One region of the Halomonas sp. FeN2 genome, then DNA from elsewhere that is predicted to be linked to it. Evidence: predicted binding sites of a transcription regulator. Region 1 holds the regulator's gene; the other holds the start of a gene.
The links. The regulator sigma-54, encoded in region 1, starts transcription at its own class of promoters, with help from an activator protein. The targets are predictions, from matches to a motif close to TGGCACNNNNNTTGCTNT.

Region 1 (7,208 bases):
GCGGCTTTACCGCTGAAGATTTTGCCCTTTCCCATCCTGGAGGCAGTTTAGGCAAACGCCTGCTACTGCGCGTTAGAGACCTGATGCACGACGGCGCGCGCCTGCCCCAGGTCGCGCTGGGCAGCCCGCTGCGCGATGCGTTATTGGAGATTACCCGGCAAGGGCTTGGCTTTACCTGTGTGGTGGATAGCGATGGACGCCTCGCCGGAGTCTATACCGATGGCGACCTTCGGCGCACGCTGGATCAATTCCATAATCTGCATGATGTGCTCGTTGATGATGTCATGACTCGACCGGGCAAACGCATCGGCCCCGACATCCTAGCGGCCGAAGCGGTGCGCATAATGGAAGAGAGCCGTATTACCGCGCTAGCGGTGGTCGATGAACAACAGCGCCCTATTGGGGCTCTACATATGCACGACCTGCTCGCCAGCGGCGTTATTTAACCCAGCGGCGTTTTTATTTCGTTCGGTTTTTACGATTTTACTGATATGGAGGCTCTATGACCCTACCTGCTGCGCTACTCGATCGACTCCGCCGCGTACGCTTATTGGCGCTGGATGTTGACGGCATACTCACCGATGGCCGCCTCTACTTTCAGGCCGATGGAATCGAAATCAAAGCATTCCATACCCAGGATGGCCATGGGCTAAAACTTCTCAAACGCGTGGGCGTACATGTTGCACTGATTACCGGGCGCGACTCTCCCATGGTGAGCCAACGCGCTGCAGCCTTGGGTATCGACCATGTCCACCAAGGCTGTGAAGACAAGCTAGCCACCCTTCGCGGGCTTTGTCAGCGCCTCGATATCGAGCTGGAACAGGTGGCTTATTGTGGCGACGATCTACCCGATCTAGCGGCTATTAAGCGTTGCGGCGTAGGCATTACCGTACCTAACGCGCCAGACTACATGCACACCCACGCCGACTGGATCACCGAACGCCTGGGTGGCCACGGTGCCGTGCGCGAAATTTGCGATACGCTGCTTGAATCGCAAGGGCACTGGGGCGCGGTGCTCGACACCTATCTGCACGGCCGCACTTAAATGGCTAAACGCTTTAAAGTACGCCTCTGGCTAGCCGGGCTAGTAATAGCGCTAGGGGCCCTGCTGGTATGGCTTGACCCTCGTGGGCCTCAAGGCACCAGCATCGATCCGGAAGCGCAGGCCCAGGAACCAGGCCACGTACTGGAAAATGCTGAAATTACGCTATTCGGCGATAACGGCAACGTTTTGCAGTCGCTGAAAACACCGCGCCTTATCCATACGCCTCAGCAAAGCGAAACCTGGACAGAAGAGCCCGAAGCGGTACTGTATGACAATGAGGATCGTCAATGGCTAGCGAGTGCCGATGTAGGCACGCTCAACACTGCTACCCAAGCTCTGCTACTGTCAGGCTCAGCTCAGTTGATAGCACCGGACGAAGGCTGGCAGCTAGATACTGAGCTACTCCATTATGATGGCCTAAATCAGCATGCGTGGAGTGAAACACCGGTCGTGCTTCAGCAACCACCCCAGCAAATGAGCGCTTCACGCTTGGACGTGTGGCTTAACAATAGCCGGGTTCGCCTAACTGATAACGTGCGCGGCATACACCCCCCGGCCACGCAACCTTAAGCTTAAGAGGAGTCGCCATGAAAGCACTTATCTACACAGCCCTTTTTGCACTCGCTATGCCGGTATCGTCGTTGGCTCAAACTTCACAACAAGCTCCCGTGGAAGTTGAAGCCGACCGGTTGGATCTCGACCAGCGGGCCGGGACTGCTGTTTACACTGGGGATGTGGACATTCGCCAGGGGGAAATGCAGCTGCGCGGCGACCGGGTAGAGATCGAACGCAACGACGCGGGCGAACTCTCGACGGCAACCGCCACCGGAGAGCGCGCCTACTTGCGCCATCAAGGCGAAGGGCAAGATGGCCCTACAGAGGGCTGGGCACGGCGGATTATTTATCACGTCGCCGAGCGCCGCGTTGAGTTAATTGACCAAGCCGAACTGACCCAACAGGAGGACAAATTTAGCGGCGGGCGACTTGAATATTTTATTGATCGTGAAGTGATTCAAGCACGCTCTGACGTTGACGGCAGCGAGCCCCAGCGCATACGTATGACCCTTCAGCCTGAACAATAGGGAGTCAAGCTGTGGCAACTGCTGACACTACGCCGAACAACATCCTTACACCGAACAAAACCCTTTATGCCCACCACCTGGCTAAAAGCTACAAACGCCGCCGTGTGGTTAAAGACATCAATTTGGAAATCTGCCAAGGCAGCGTCGTTGGGCTCCTGGGCCCCAATGGCGCGGGTAAAACCACCTCATTCTATATGATCGTTGGGCTAGTCAAGTCCGACGCTGGCAAGGTGGGTATCGACGATGTGGATTTAACCCGCGCCCCCATGCACGAGCGCGCAGCGGCGGGAATTGGCTATCTACCTCAAGAGGCATCTATTTTCCGCAAACTCTCGGTTGCCGATAATATTATGGCGATACTCGAGACCCGCAAAGAGCTTAGTCGCAGCGACCGCGAACAGCGCCTGGAAGCGCTACTCGAAGACTTCCATATTACCCATATCCGCGACAACCTGGGCATGAGCCTTTCAGGGGGCGAGCGCCGGCGTGTAGAAATCGCCCGTTCGCTAGCCACAGAGCCCGCTTTTATTCTGCTTGATGAGCCTTTTGCGGGCGTTGACCCCATCTCGGTAGGTGATATTAAAAGCATTATTCGTGCGCTTAAACAGCGCCATATCGGCGTGCTGATTACTGATCACAACGTGCGTGAAACCCTGGATATTTGCGATATCGCCTATATCGTCGGCGATGGGCAAATCATCGCCAGTGGCTCGCCGGCTTCGATTCTCACCAATCAAAAAGTAAGGGACGTGTATTTGGGCGCCGATTTTCGTCTGTAACAGTTTCGCCTTCATCGCCCCTAAATAGCGCTTTAAAACAACTTTACTACCAATGGCATGCTTATTGCACTTGCGCCAAGCACTCACTCGCACTAGGGTGGAGCATTCTGATTAACGAGTGGTTCTCAGATGGTCATGAAAGCTTCTCTCCAACTGCGTATCGGCACACAGCTGACCATGACGCCCCAGTTGCAGCAGGCCATTGCGCTGCTGCAACTCTCTACGCTGGATCTTCGTCAAGAAATTCAGCAGGCACTTGATGCCAATCCCATGCTGGAGCAGGAAGATGAATTTAGTGAGCAGGCTGTCAGCGAGCCTAAGGAAGAAGAGTGGTCAGAGAGCATCCCTACTGAGCTCTCGGTAGATAGCGACTGGTCAGATACCTATCAAGATATGGGCAGTCAGGGGGGTAGCAGCAGCGAAGGCCCTGATTTTGAGCGTCAGGCAGCAGGGCAAAGCCTGCATGGCCACCTGCTATGGCAGCTTGCCATGACCGATTTTAGCGCCCGCGAGCAGCTTGTCGCGGAGAGTTTAATCGACGCGCTCGACGCTAACGGCTACCTAACCCAACCGCTCAACGACATCCGTGAAGGCCTGCGCGCCCAGGGCATTGACGGGCTTAGTCAACGCGAAGTGGAAACCATTCTGCTCAAGCTCCAGCAGTTTGAGCCGACCGGCATCTTTGCCCGGGATCTGCGTGAATGCTTGATGCTGCAGCTCGCCGCCCTCCCCGATGATACGCCACTGCTGGTTCCCGCTCGCCGTTTAGTGCGGCAGTTTCTCGAAGCGCTTGGTAAAGACGATATGCGCCTGCTGAAGCGCCGCCTAGGGCTCGACGACGAACAGTTGACCGACGTCATCCTACTGATTCGCAGCCTAGACCCACGGCCAGGCAGCGCTTACGGCGACACCGACGATAGCTATGTTACCCCCGACCTAGTCGTGCGCCACGATAACGAAGGCTGGCACTTAGAACTCAACCCAGAAGCCCTGCCAAGGCTGCGCATTCAGCCGGACTACGCCAGCTTGATTAAGCGAGCGGACAAGAGCCAGGACAATCAGTTTCTCAAAGAACACCTCCAGGAAGCGCGCTGGCTGATCAAAAGCCTCTCTAGCCGAAACGATACGCTGCTGCGTGTGGGTCGCGAAATCATTACCCGCCAGATTGGCTTTTTGGAGCACGGTGAAGAAGCCATGAAGCCATTGATACTGGCCGATATTGCCGAAGCCGTCGAGATGCACGAGTCGACTATTTCACGGGTAACGACGCAAAAATATATCCATACACCTCGAGGCGTGTTTGAACTCAAATACTTTTTCTCAAGCCAGGTGAGCGGTCAAGATGGCGATAGCCATTCCAGCACTGCCATCCGGGCACGTCTCAAGAAACTGATTCAAGAGGAGCCGCCCGGCAAGCCGCTTTCAGATAGTCGCTTAGTGACGCTGTTAGGCGAGGGAGGGATTCAAGTGGCGCGTCGTACGGTGGCGAAATACCGTGAAGCCATGGGCATTCCCTCATCTAGTGAACGGCGCCGTTTGCGCTAACTTCGCTAACGTTTCAGGGAAACTCTCGACAAGGGCTTTGCAACGCGGCAAAAAGGGTTACAATCGAAGTACAGTCCGATGGATAAGGAGCACGTCAATGCAAGTAAATATCACTGGTCATCACGTAGAACTGACTGACGCCTTGCGTGACTATGTCAACGAAAAGCTTGAGCGTGTAGAGCGCCATTACGACAATATAACTACGGTGCAAGTCACCTTATCAGTGGAGAAAGAGCGCCAGCAGGCCGCCTGTACGCTGCACGCAGCAGGTGCTGACTTACATGCGGAAGCCCTAGACAGTGATATGTACGCCGCTATCGACGCGCTAGCGGATAAAATCGACCGTCAACTCGTTAAACACAAGGAAAAAGCACAAGCTCGCGCCCAAGGCGCTGGTGTGCGTTAATTCAATGACGTTGGAAACCATACTCCCCCCGGAACGTGTTCTGTATGACGTACCCGGGGGTAGCAAAAAAAGGGTGCTGGAGTTTTACAGCACCTTTATTGCCCAAAATATCCCCAGCCTGGACAGCCAAGAAGTGTTTAGCCGTTTAATCGGCCGCGAGCGCTTAGGTAGTACGGGTATTGGTAACGGCGTGGCTATTCCCCATGCGCGGAGCCCCCACTGCACCGCCCCTATCGCCGGGTTTTTAAAGCTGGCTGAAGCAATCGATTTCGATGCTATCGACGGCGATCCGGTAGATCTGGTATTTGTCCTGTTGGTACCCGAAGAGGCAGATGACACGCATCTCTCACTACTGGGGCAGGTAGCGACCATCATGAATGATGCGGACACGCGCCAGCAGCTGCGTAAAGCAGCCAGCCAGCGCGAACTGCTCGAGCTGATTACCGCTAAAATTCGCGAGCAATCAGCGGCCTAAGGGTCTGAAAGCCTGTTCAGGGCACAGCACAGCAGATTATTCGCTCACCACCCTCAACGCAGCTTGATCAAAGCAAAGAGAGACTCTATGCAACTGGTGATCATTAGCGGCCGCTCCGGGTCAGGTAAATCTATCGCCTTGCAAGCGCTGGAAGATCTTGGCTACTACGCGATTGACAACCTCCCCGCTATGCTGCTGGGATCATTGGTGGATGAACTGCGTGACCAGGGCGATCGCACCCATCTGGCGGTCAGTATTGATGCCCGCAATTTGCCGGGAGCGCTGGAGCGCCTACCCTCTTTGTTAGAGGAGTTGCGTCAGCGTAAAATCGACTTTCAAGTGATTTACCTAACTACCGACGCACGCATACTGCTTGAGCGCTACTCTGCTACTCGGCGACGCCATCCGCTGACCCGCGATAGCGAGATGACCCTGGAAGAGGCGATCAATAAAGAGGAGGAAACGCTGGAGGATATTCGCGACCTGGCCGACCTTTTGATCGATACATCACGGTTATCGGTGCACGATTTACGTCGCCGTATTACCGACCAGGTAGCGCATCAACGGCGCGATAAGCTGACGTTAACGCTGGAATCGTTTGGCTATAAACGCGGCGTACCGTTAGACGCCGACCTGGTCTTCGATGTGCGCTGCCTGCCAAACCCTTACTGGGATCCAACGCTGCGCCAGTTCACTGGCCGCGACGCGGAAATCGTGGCTTTTTTGAGCAGCTATCCGATCGTTGACGCCATGAGCGACGACATTTTGGCCTGGCTGGAGCGTTGGTTACCCGCTTACCAAAATAGCCAACGTAGCTACATGACTATCGCCATTGGCTGTACGGGTGGTCAGCACCGCTCGGTCTATATGGTCGAGAAGTTAGCGGAAAAATTAGCGCCTAGCATGGGCGAAGTTCAGCTTCGCCACCGCGAACTTGGCCTGCATTACACCTTAAGCGAACAGTTGGCCGCTCCTCTCGTCAGCGCTGCCACACCCAACGAGCGGCCAGAGACCTCTTAAGCGCGTCTATCCATTAATGACACCACTCGGCGAAAAGGAACCAGGGTGCCAGAACGCATACTTACACTTACCAATCAACGCGGGCTACACGCTCGCGCGGCGACAAAACTGGTCAAATGCGGCCAACAGTTCACGGCAAAAATATGCGTCTACAAACAGCAACAGGCTGCCGACGCCGCCAACATCATGTCACTGCTGATGCTTGCCGCACCTTGTGGCACCGAGCTTAGAATCACCGCCGAAGGCGATGACGCCGAACAGGCGCTTGAAGCGATTCAAGCGCTGTTCGACGCCCGCTTTGAGGAAGATCAGTAGCCGTCGCTTGTGCCTGCTAGTCCCCCGCTACGGTCATGGCATCAATCAACCAGCTACCCGTGTGAACACTGCCACGGGTATCGGTGTCATCGCCAATACCTACTAAGCCAGCAAACATGCGCTCCAGGTTTCCGGCGATAGTGAACTCTTCTACCGGGTACTGCACCTTGCCATTCTCGACCCAAAAACCTGCTGCACCGCGAGAGTAGTCGCCGGTCACACCGTTGACACCCTGGCCCATCAACTCAGTTACCCAAATACCCCGCCCCATCTCTTGCAGCAGGCTCTCGCGTGATTGCAGCGGCGTCGCTAAACGCACGTTACGTGCCCCACCGGCATTACCCGTGGTTTGCATATCGAGACGACGGGCGCTGTAAGACGAGAGCATATAGCTGGCAATGCGCCCCTGATCGATAAAGCGATTATTGCGCGTTTGCACGCCCTCACCATCAAACGGCGAGCTTGCCGTGGCGCCGACCTCCATCGGCCGCTCTTCCAGACTGAACCAGTCGGGAAACAGCGGTGTACCAAGCCGGTCGCA
Region 2 (7,208 bases), 2.2 Mb from region 1:
GTTCAAGATAACCAACGCAATGCTGGCAATGATGGCCAACACAAAGGTTGCAGGAATCAGTCCAAACCCTGATTCAAACAGCGGTTGAGGCAGGTAGAGCCCACGCACGTTGAGGAAAATGGCTTCGCCAAACGCCATGCTCTCTCTGGCACTGGGTAAGGTACGCAGTACCGCAAAGTACCAGAAGAAAATTTGCAGCAGTAGCGGGATATTACGAAAGGTTTCGATATAAGCGTTGGCCAACTTGGCGATCAACCAGTTGGGCGATAGTCGTGCGATACCGACGATAAAACCAATAATCGAAGCAGCTAGCACCCCTAGTCCACCGACCAGCAGCGTATTGAGCAAGCCAATCACAAAGGTGCGGCCGTAGGTGCTCTGGGAAGAGTATTCGATTAAGGTTTGACCAATACCAAAGCCGGCTGTGTTGCCCAGGAAGCCGAAGCCAGTGGTGATGCCGCGGGCGTTCAGGTTGGCTTGGGTATTGCCGATAATATAGATCAGGAAAGCCGCCACAACGGCGACTAAAATGAGCTGAAAAATAAGTGCGCGCTTAGCGCGGTCTCGCCAAAACGGCGGCTTGTGGCCGGCGGGGCGAATGTTGGGTCTTACAGACATGGGTGGCGTCTCCGCTACACGGAAGGTCAATCAAATGGCCCGCCATTCCCTTAAAACAGAAATCTGTGTAGAGGGCGGCGGGCCGGGGTCAAGCGAGACGCTTAGCGAATCGGGGGAGCGTACTGGAAGCCACCGTCGTTCCACAGGGCGTTGACACCGCGCTCAATTTCCAGCGGAGAGTCCATACCCACGTTACGTTCAAAGCTTTCAGCGTAGTTACCGACTTGGCTAATAATGTTGTAAGCCCAGTCTGCTTCAAGGTTCATGCCTTCGCCGTAGTTGCCGTCTTGGCCCAGCAGGCGAGCGATGTTGGGATCTTCAGAGTTAAGCATTTCTTCAGCGTTTTCACTGGTGACGCCGTACTCTTCGGCATTAATCATGGCAAACAGTGACCATTTCACGATGTTGAACCATAGATCGTCACCTTGGCGAACCACAGGGCCTAGCGGCTCTTTGGAGATAACGTCTGAAAGGATCATCGAGGCAGAGGGATCGTCTAGCTGTATACGTAGCGCCGCCAACTGAGATGTATCGGAGGTTAGCACGTCACAACGACCAGCCTGATAGCCACCTACGGTTTGCTCAGAAGTATCAAAAACAATCGGGTTGAACTCCATGTCGTTAGCACGGAAGTAGTCGGCCAGGTTCAACTCGGTGGTAGTGCCGGACTGGATACAGATAGAGGCACCGTCGAGCTCATCGGCACCGGTGATACCTAGATCGCGGGCGACCATGAAGCCTTGGCCGTCGTAAAAGTTAACGCCGGTGAAGTTCAGGCCCAGAGTTGTATCGCGGGTAGTCGTCCAAGTGGTGTTGCGTGACAGTACATCGACCTCGCCCGACTGTAGTGCGGTAAAGCGTTCAACAGCATTGAGTGAAATGTAGTTAACCGCATCTGCATCACCGAGTACCGCAGCTGCTACTGCACGACAAACATCAACGTCCAGGCCCTGCCAGTTACCGTCGTCATCCGGTGCTGAAAAGCCCGGCAAACCATCGCTCACACCACACTGAACGGCGCCACGCTCAATGGTATCTTCCAGGGTGTCGGCTTGAGCAGTCGCCATTCCCGCTAGGCTAAGTGAGCCAGCGGACGCCAGAAGCGCTAGGTGTTTTTTATTGAACATTTAGTTTCCCTCGAAGTTCTTGAAATTGGTTATTGAAATTCAGTCACTGAAACAGTTCTGCATGCCGCAGCATGTCACTAAACCTAGCAAGGAAGATGCCAACAGGGGTACAGGCGCTAATTCAGCGCTTTTCAACGCTACTCAACGAATTCGAGACGAAGGTCTAGGTGCAAAAAAGGTTACCGCCCACCTCGCTTTGCACCTTTATGGGGCGAGCTGAGGTGGGCGGTAACATACAGGCAGGTGTGAAGCGTGGGGTTACTCGGCCGCAAAGGCCTTGCGCATAAATGGCGGTAGGGCGAGAGCGCCACGGTGAGCGTCAACGCTATAGTACTCAAGGGGCAGGTCGTGGTTAGCGGCTGCCTGCTCGCGGAACGCATTTACGTCAGTGGCTTTACCCGCCAACGTCACGCTCCACCAGCCTGAGGGATAGACCGGCTGCGGGAAGGGTAGCGTGGCAACGCTGTCAAAACCGGCTTTTAGCATGTCGTTGCGCAGCTCACGGATAATCGAGCCACTGTGGTAAAGCGGTGATTCGCTCTGCTGCACCATCACGCCGCCACTTTTCAAGATACGGTGGCAGCGCTTGAGAAAATCTGTTTTAAACAGCCCTTCAGCAGGCCCAACCGGGTCGGTGGAGTCGATAATCAGCACATCGATGCTCTCATCAGGTGCATCGTCCACCCACTTCACGCCATCGGCGAACAGCAGCTCGGCGCGGGGATCGTTATTCGATTCCACTAACGACGGGAAAAAGCGCTCAGAAGCCTTGGTGACCTCTTCGTCGATATCAATTTGGGTCACTTTCTCGACACTCGAGTGACGCAGCACCTCTTTTAAGGTGCCGCAGTCGCCACCGCCAATGATCACCACCCGTTTGGGCTCTTGGTGGGTAAACAGCGCCGGATGCGCAATCATCTCGTGGTAGAGAAAGTTGTCGCGGTCGGTCAGCATCACGCAGCCATCCAGCACCATTAGGTTACCGTAGGTCTCGGTAGCGTAGACCTCCAGATGCTGGTACTGGCTCTGCACATCCAAGAGTTTTTCAGAGATCTTCAGTGAGAAAGCGCTGCCGTGGCTGTCAAAGACTTCGGTAAACCACTGGTCGTCGCGTAAATCGCTCATCAATTGGCTCCTGAATACTGTGCATTGGTGTGAGTCGGAATATCGCGGTGATACTGCGGGCTTAGCTCGTGCAGCGCCTCCATAAAGGCGGTGACGTTATCGGGGTTGGTGAATTGGCTGATACCGTGGCCCAGGTTAAATACGTGGCCAGGGCCGTGGCCGTAGCTCTCCAGCACCCGGGCCACTTCGGCGCGGATAGCCGAGGGGCGGGCAAACAATACGTTGGGATCCAGGTTGCCTTGTAGCGCCACTTTATGACCAACCCGGGCGCGGGCGTCGGAAAGTTCGGTAGACCAGTCGATACCCAGCGCGTCGGCACCGGCGCAAGCGATATGCTCGAGCCACTGGCCGCCGTTTTTGGTGAACAAAATCACCGGTACCCGGCGGCCGTCGTGCTCGCGGATCAGCCCGGAGACGATCTGCTCCATGTAGCGGAGAGAGAACTCCAGGTAAGCAGGGGTAGATAGCGCGCCGCCCCAGGTATCAAAAATCTGCACTGCTTGGGCGCCCGCGCGAATTTGGGCGTTCAGGTAGTCAGTTACCGCATGCGCCAGCGTATCCAGCAGCTGGTGCATGGTATCCGGGGTATCGTAAAGCATGGTTTTCAGATGGCGGAAGTCCTTGCTGGAACCGCCCTCCACCATGTAAGTCGCCAGCGTCCAGGGGCTGCCTGAGAAGCCGATTAGCGGCATGCGGCCGTTCAGCTCGCGGCGAATGGTGGAAACTGCACGCATCACGTAGTCCAGGTCGCGCTCGGCGTCGGGCACGCTGAGTGCGGCAACCTCTTCTTGAGTGCGCACCGTTTTGCGGAATTTGGGGCCTTCGCCGGTTTCAAAATAGAGTCCCAGGCCCATGGCATCGGGAATGGTTAAAATATCTGAAAACAGAATGGCCGCATCCAGCGGGTAACGCTCCAAGGGCTGCAGGGTGACTTCGCAGGCTAGGTCATGGTTGCGGCACAGATCCATAAAACTGCCCGCATCGGCGCGGCTGGCGCGGTATTCCGGCAGATAGCGGCCCGCTTGGCGCATCATCCACACCGGGGTGCGGTCGACGGGCTGGCGCGCTAGTGCGCGAAGAAAGCGATCATTTTGCAAAGGTGTAGTGGTCATAGACACTTGCTCTTAGGAAATTTGCCCGCATCGTATTGGAAACCGTACTTGGGAGCGTACTTGAAACCGTATTGGGGATCGTATGGGAGCAATTGTACTTGAAGATAGGCGCTAGGGCGGCGTACACGATGGCAAAAATCGTCGCACCCGGACAATTTTTCTCGCCTAATAAGCCGATTTTAGCTTCTTCCCCAGCGTGAGGCCTGCGCCGCTTCCTGTTAGAATACTGACCCACTTTGCCAACACTGGTGTGGTTAACTGGTTTGGTCAATCAGCGAGGTAACCTGTGACCATTCGCTTCATTGCCGCTTCCCGGCTGCCCACGCCCTGGGCAACATTTACTATGCATGGCTTCGAAGATGAGGCCACTGGCAAGGATCATATCGCCTTAACGCTGGGTGATGTGACCGGCGATGCGCCGGTGTTGGGGCGTGTGCACTCCGAGTGTTTGACCGGCGATGCGCTGTTTTCCATGCGCTGCGACTGTGGCTACCAGCTCCAGGAAGCGCTTAAACGCATCGCTGAAGAGGGCCGCGGTGTCCTGTTCTACTTACGCCAAGAGGGGCGCGGTATTGGCCTGTTGAATAAAATTCGCGCTTATCACCTGCAAGATCAGGGGGCAGATACGGTCGAGGCCAACGAGCAGCTCGGTTTTGGCGCCGACATGCGCCGCTATGACCTGTGCGTGCCGATGCTTAACCATTTGGGCATCACATCGTTAAGGTTAATGACCAATAACCCGCGCAAGGTGGATGCCCTCACCCGCGACGGCGTGAATGTCGTCGAACGCCTGCCGATCACCACCGGGCTTAACCCCCATAATGAGCAGTATCTATCCACCAAAGCGGGCAAGCTTGGCCACATGATGGCCTTGGATGACTTCACTCAGGCTAGCGATGTAGATATTGAACGTAAGGGGTGATATGAGTGGGAGATGGCATGCCAGGAGCGCCCCAGGATGAACGCCGTCAGTAAGGAGCATTACCAGCAGTATAAACAACAGCGTGAAAAGCCTTCCGAAGAGCAGGGTGAATTCAGCGTTATTGAAGAGTGGCTGCACAGTATCACCCACGGTATTGGTGCTGTGCTCAGTCTGGTCGGAATGGTAGTACTGTTGGTGGCGGCGAGCTACGCCGCCCATGTCGACCCCTGGAAAATTGTCAGCCTGAGCTTATACGGCACTACGCTAGTGCTGCTGTATACCGCTTCTACCCTTTACCACGGTATCCCTCATCGGCGTTGGAAACAGCGTTTTCAATTACTTGATCACTGCGCGATTTATCTTCTTATCGCAGGTACTTACACACCCTTTTTACTCGTCAATATGCGCGGTACGACGGGCTGGGTCTTGTTTGCCGCCGTGTGGTCGCTGGCGCTAGTGGGCATTGCCTGCATACTGCTGTGGCCACAGCGCTTTTCGATATTGCGCGTGGCGATTTACCTGCTTATGGGGTGGATGATCGTGCTGGCGTCAGGCGAGATGGCAGCGAGCCTATCGACAACGGGGATCGTCCTGCTTGCTGCGGGTGGAATCACCTACACACTAGGCGTTATTTTCTACGCCGTGCGCGCGATCCCCTACAACCATGCGATCTGGCATCTGTTTGTGGTTGCCGGAAGCGTCTGCCACTACTTTGCCGTTTATAATGCCGTGTTGCCCCACGTTTCGGCTGCGTAGCGGTTAATAGTCTGACGTCGAAATCACTCTCCTTTTTCGATTTGCCTATCTACTAGTTGCCTTTTTAGCAGCTCGAAAATTCCTGTAAGTCGTAGAATCCCTCTGTAAACTAAGCCAAAAACTTAAGTTTTAAGATATTAAGCCGAAAGTAGTAATAGGGTTAAATACTGACCTGGATGTATTTAACGCCGAATGGCCTGAAAAACCACAGCGGATTCGCATAGTGATGTCTATCGCCACACCCAAAACGACATTCAACAAGATTTTCCAACAAGAGGATTGTCATGAGCACTGTTAACAACGCCCACGACACGACCATGCCGTCGGTACTGGGCAAAAAAGACAGTACTGATGAAATGGTGCATCGCATAGGCCACTTGACGCGCCTGCTGCGGGACAGCATGAAAGAGCTGGGCTTAGATCAGCAAATTACCCAGGCGGCGCAAGCGATACCGGATGCCAATGACCGACTCAATTATGTTGCCTCCATGACGGAGCAGGCAGCAGAGCGGGCCTTGAATGCCGTTGAGCGCGCGCAACCCGTGCAAGACAGTCTCGAAGAAGAGGGCGCTGCGCTTAATAAGCGCTGGCAGTTAGCGGCAGCCAAGCTCGCGGCGGTAGAGGGTGATCCCAGTCTCGTCGAAGACACCCAGGACTTTTTGAACAGCAAGCTTCCCAGCGCAACCGGGGCTACACAAAAAGAGCTGCTTGAAATCATGATGGCTCAGGACTTCCAGGATCTCACCGGCCAGGTGATCAAGAAAATGATGGAAGTCATCAAACTCATCGAAGAGCAGCTTGTTCAGGTGTTAGTGGATAATGTGCCTAACGTCACCGATGGCGTTAAGCTTGAAGATGGCCGCGATGAACATGCCAAACTGCGCAATGGTCCCCAGGTAGGCGAAAACAAGGTTGACGCAGTGTCAGGCCAGGATCAGGTCGATGATTTGCTTGATGAACTTGGCTTTTAGGGGCACTCAGACCGGCAAACAACCGTTGCCATGCGCTGCCAGCAACGGTTTTGAAAGCGCTTAGCTGTCGTTTACTTTGATTAACCCTTCGCGGCTGCCTGCTCTTTCTCAATTGCTTTAGCCATCGCGGGGCGTCGTATGTGGCGTTCGCGATAGACCACCAGCGGCTCGGGCAGGCGGTGCTTCATGCTGATCGCCCACGATAAGGTATGGGCTAAAAACAGATCCGCGAGGGTAAAAGTATTGCCCACCAGGTTTTCTTGACCGTTGTAGCGACGCTCGAGGGCGCTTAGCGCACGCTGAAACTCCCAGGCGCAGGTCGGCAGCACAGCCGTCACGCGCTTATCTTCAGGCAGGGCGAATTTATGTTTGGCCTGATTCCACAGTGGCTGCTCAATTTCCGTAACAATAAAGCTAAGCCACTGGTCGACCTGAGCGCGGGCGGCGGGATCGCTGGGCAGCAGCGTACCATCGCCATACTGCTCCGCTAGATAACGGCAAATCGGCGCCGATTCAAAGAGGGTGAGCTCGCCATCCTCGATCACCGGCACCTTACCGTCCGGATGGCGCGCCAAAT

Region 2: a site for sigma-54 is predicted at 1,829-1,846, ahead of KF947_RS09995 (amino acid ABC transporter substrate-binding protein). Genes of this name have one in related genera too.

What each region holds. Positions count from the first base shown of each region.
Region 1 covers NZ_CP074200.1:4,349,619-4,356,826, reverse strand. Annotated here, with positions in the region: gene KF947_RS20005 (KpsF/GutQ family sugar-phosphate isomerase) at 1-446, shown strand, start outside; gene KF947_RS20000 (KdsC family phosphatase) at 503-1,045, shown strand; gene lptC (LPS export ABC transporter periplasmic protein LptC) at 1,046-1,615, shown strand; gene lptA (lipopolysaccharide transport periplasmic protein LptA) at 1,633-2,127, shown strand; gene lptB (LPS export ABC transporter ATP-binding protein) at 2,139-2,906, shown strand; gene KF947_RS19980 (RNA polymerase factor sigma-54) at 3,036-4,451, shown strand; gene hpf (ribosome hibernation-promoting factor, HPF/YfiA family) at 4,549-4,857, shown strand; gene KF947_RS19970 (PTS sugar transporter subunit IIA) at 4,862-5,332, shown strand; gene rapZ (RNase adapter RapZ) at 5,420-6,352, shown strand; gene KF947_RS19960 (HPr family phosphocarrier protein) at 6,398-6,667, shown strand; gene pmbA (metalloprotease PmbA) at 6,684-7,208, opposite strand, start outside.
Region 2 covers NZ_CP074200.1:2,189,522-2,196,729, reverse strand. Annotated here, with positions in the region: gene KF947_RS10000 (amino acid ABC transporter permease) at 1-618, opposite strand, end outside; gene KF947_RS09995 (amino acid ABC transporter substrate-binding protein) at 720-1,745, opposite strand; gene speE (polyamine aminopropyltransferase) at 2,004-2,870, opposite strand; gene hemE (uroporphyrinogen decarboxylase) at 2,870-3,982, opposite strand; gene ribA (GTP cyclohydrolase II) at 4,269-4,904, shown strand; gene trhA (PAQR family membrane homeostasis protein TrhA) at 4,941-5,660, shown strand; gene cheZ (protein phosphatase CheZ) at 5,945-6,631, shown strand; gene KF947_RS09965 (glutathione S-transferase family protein) at 6,712-7,208, opposite strand, start outside.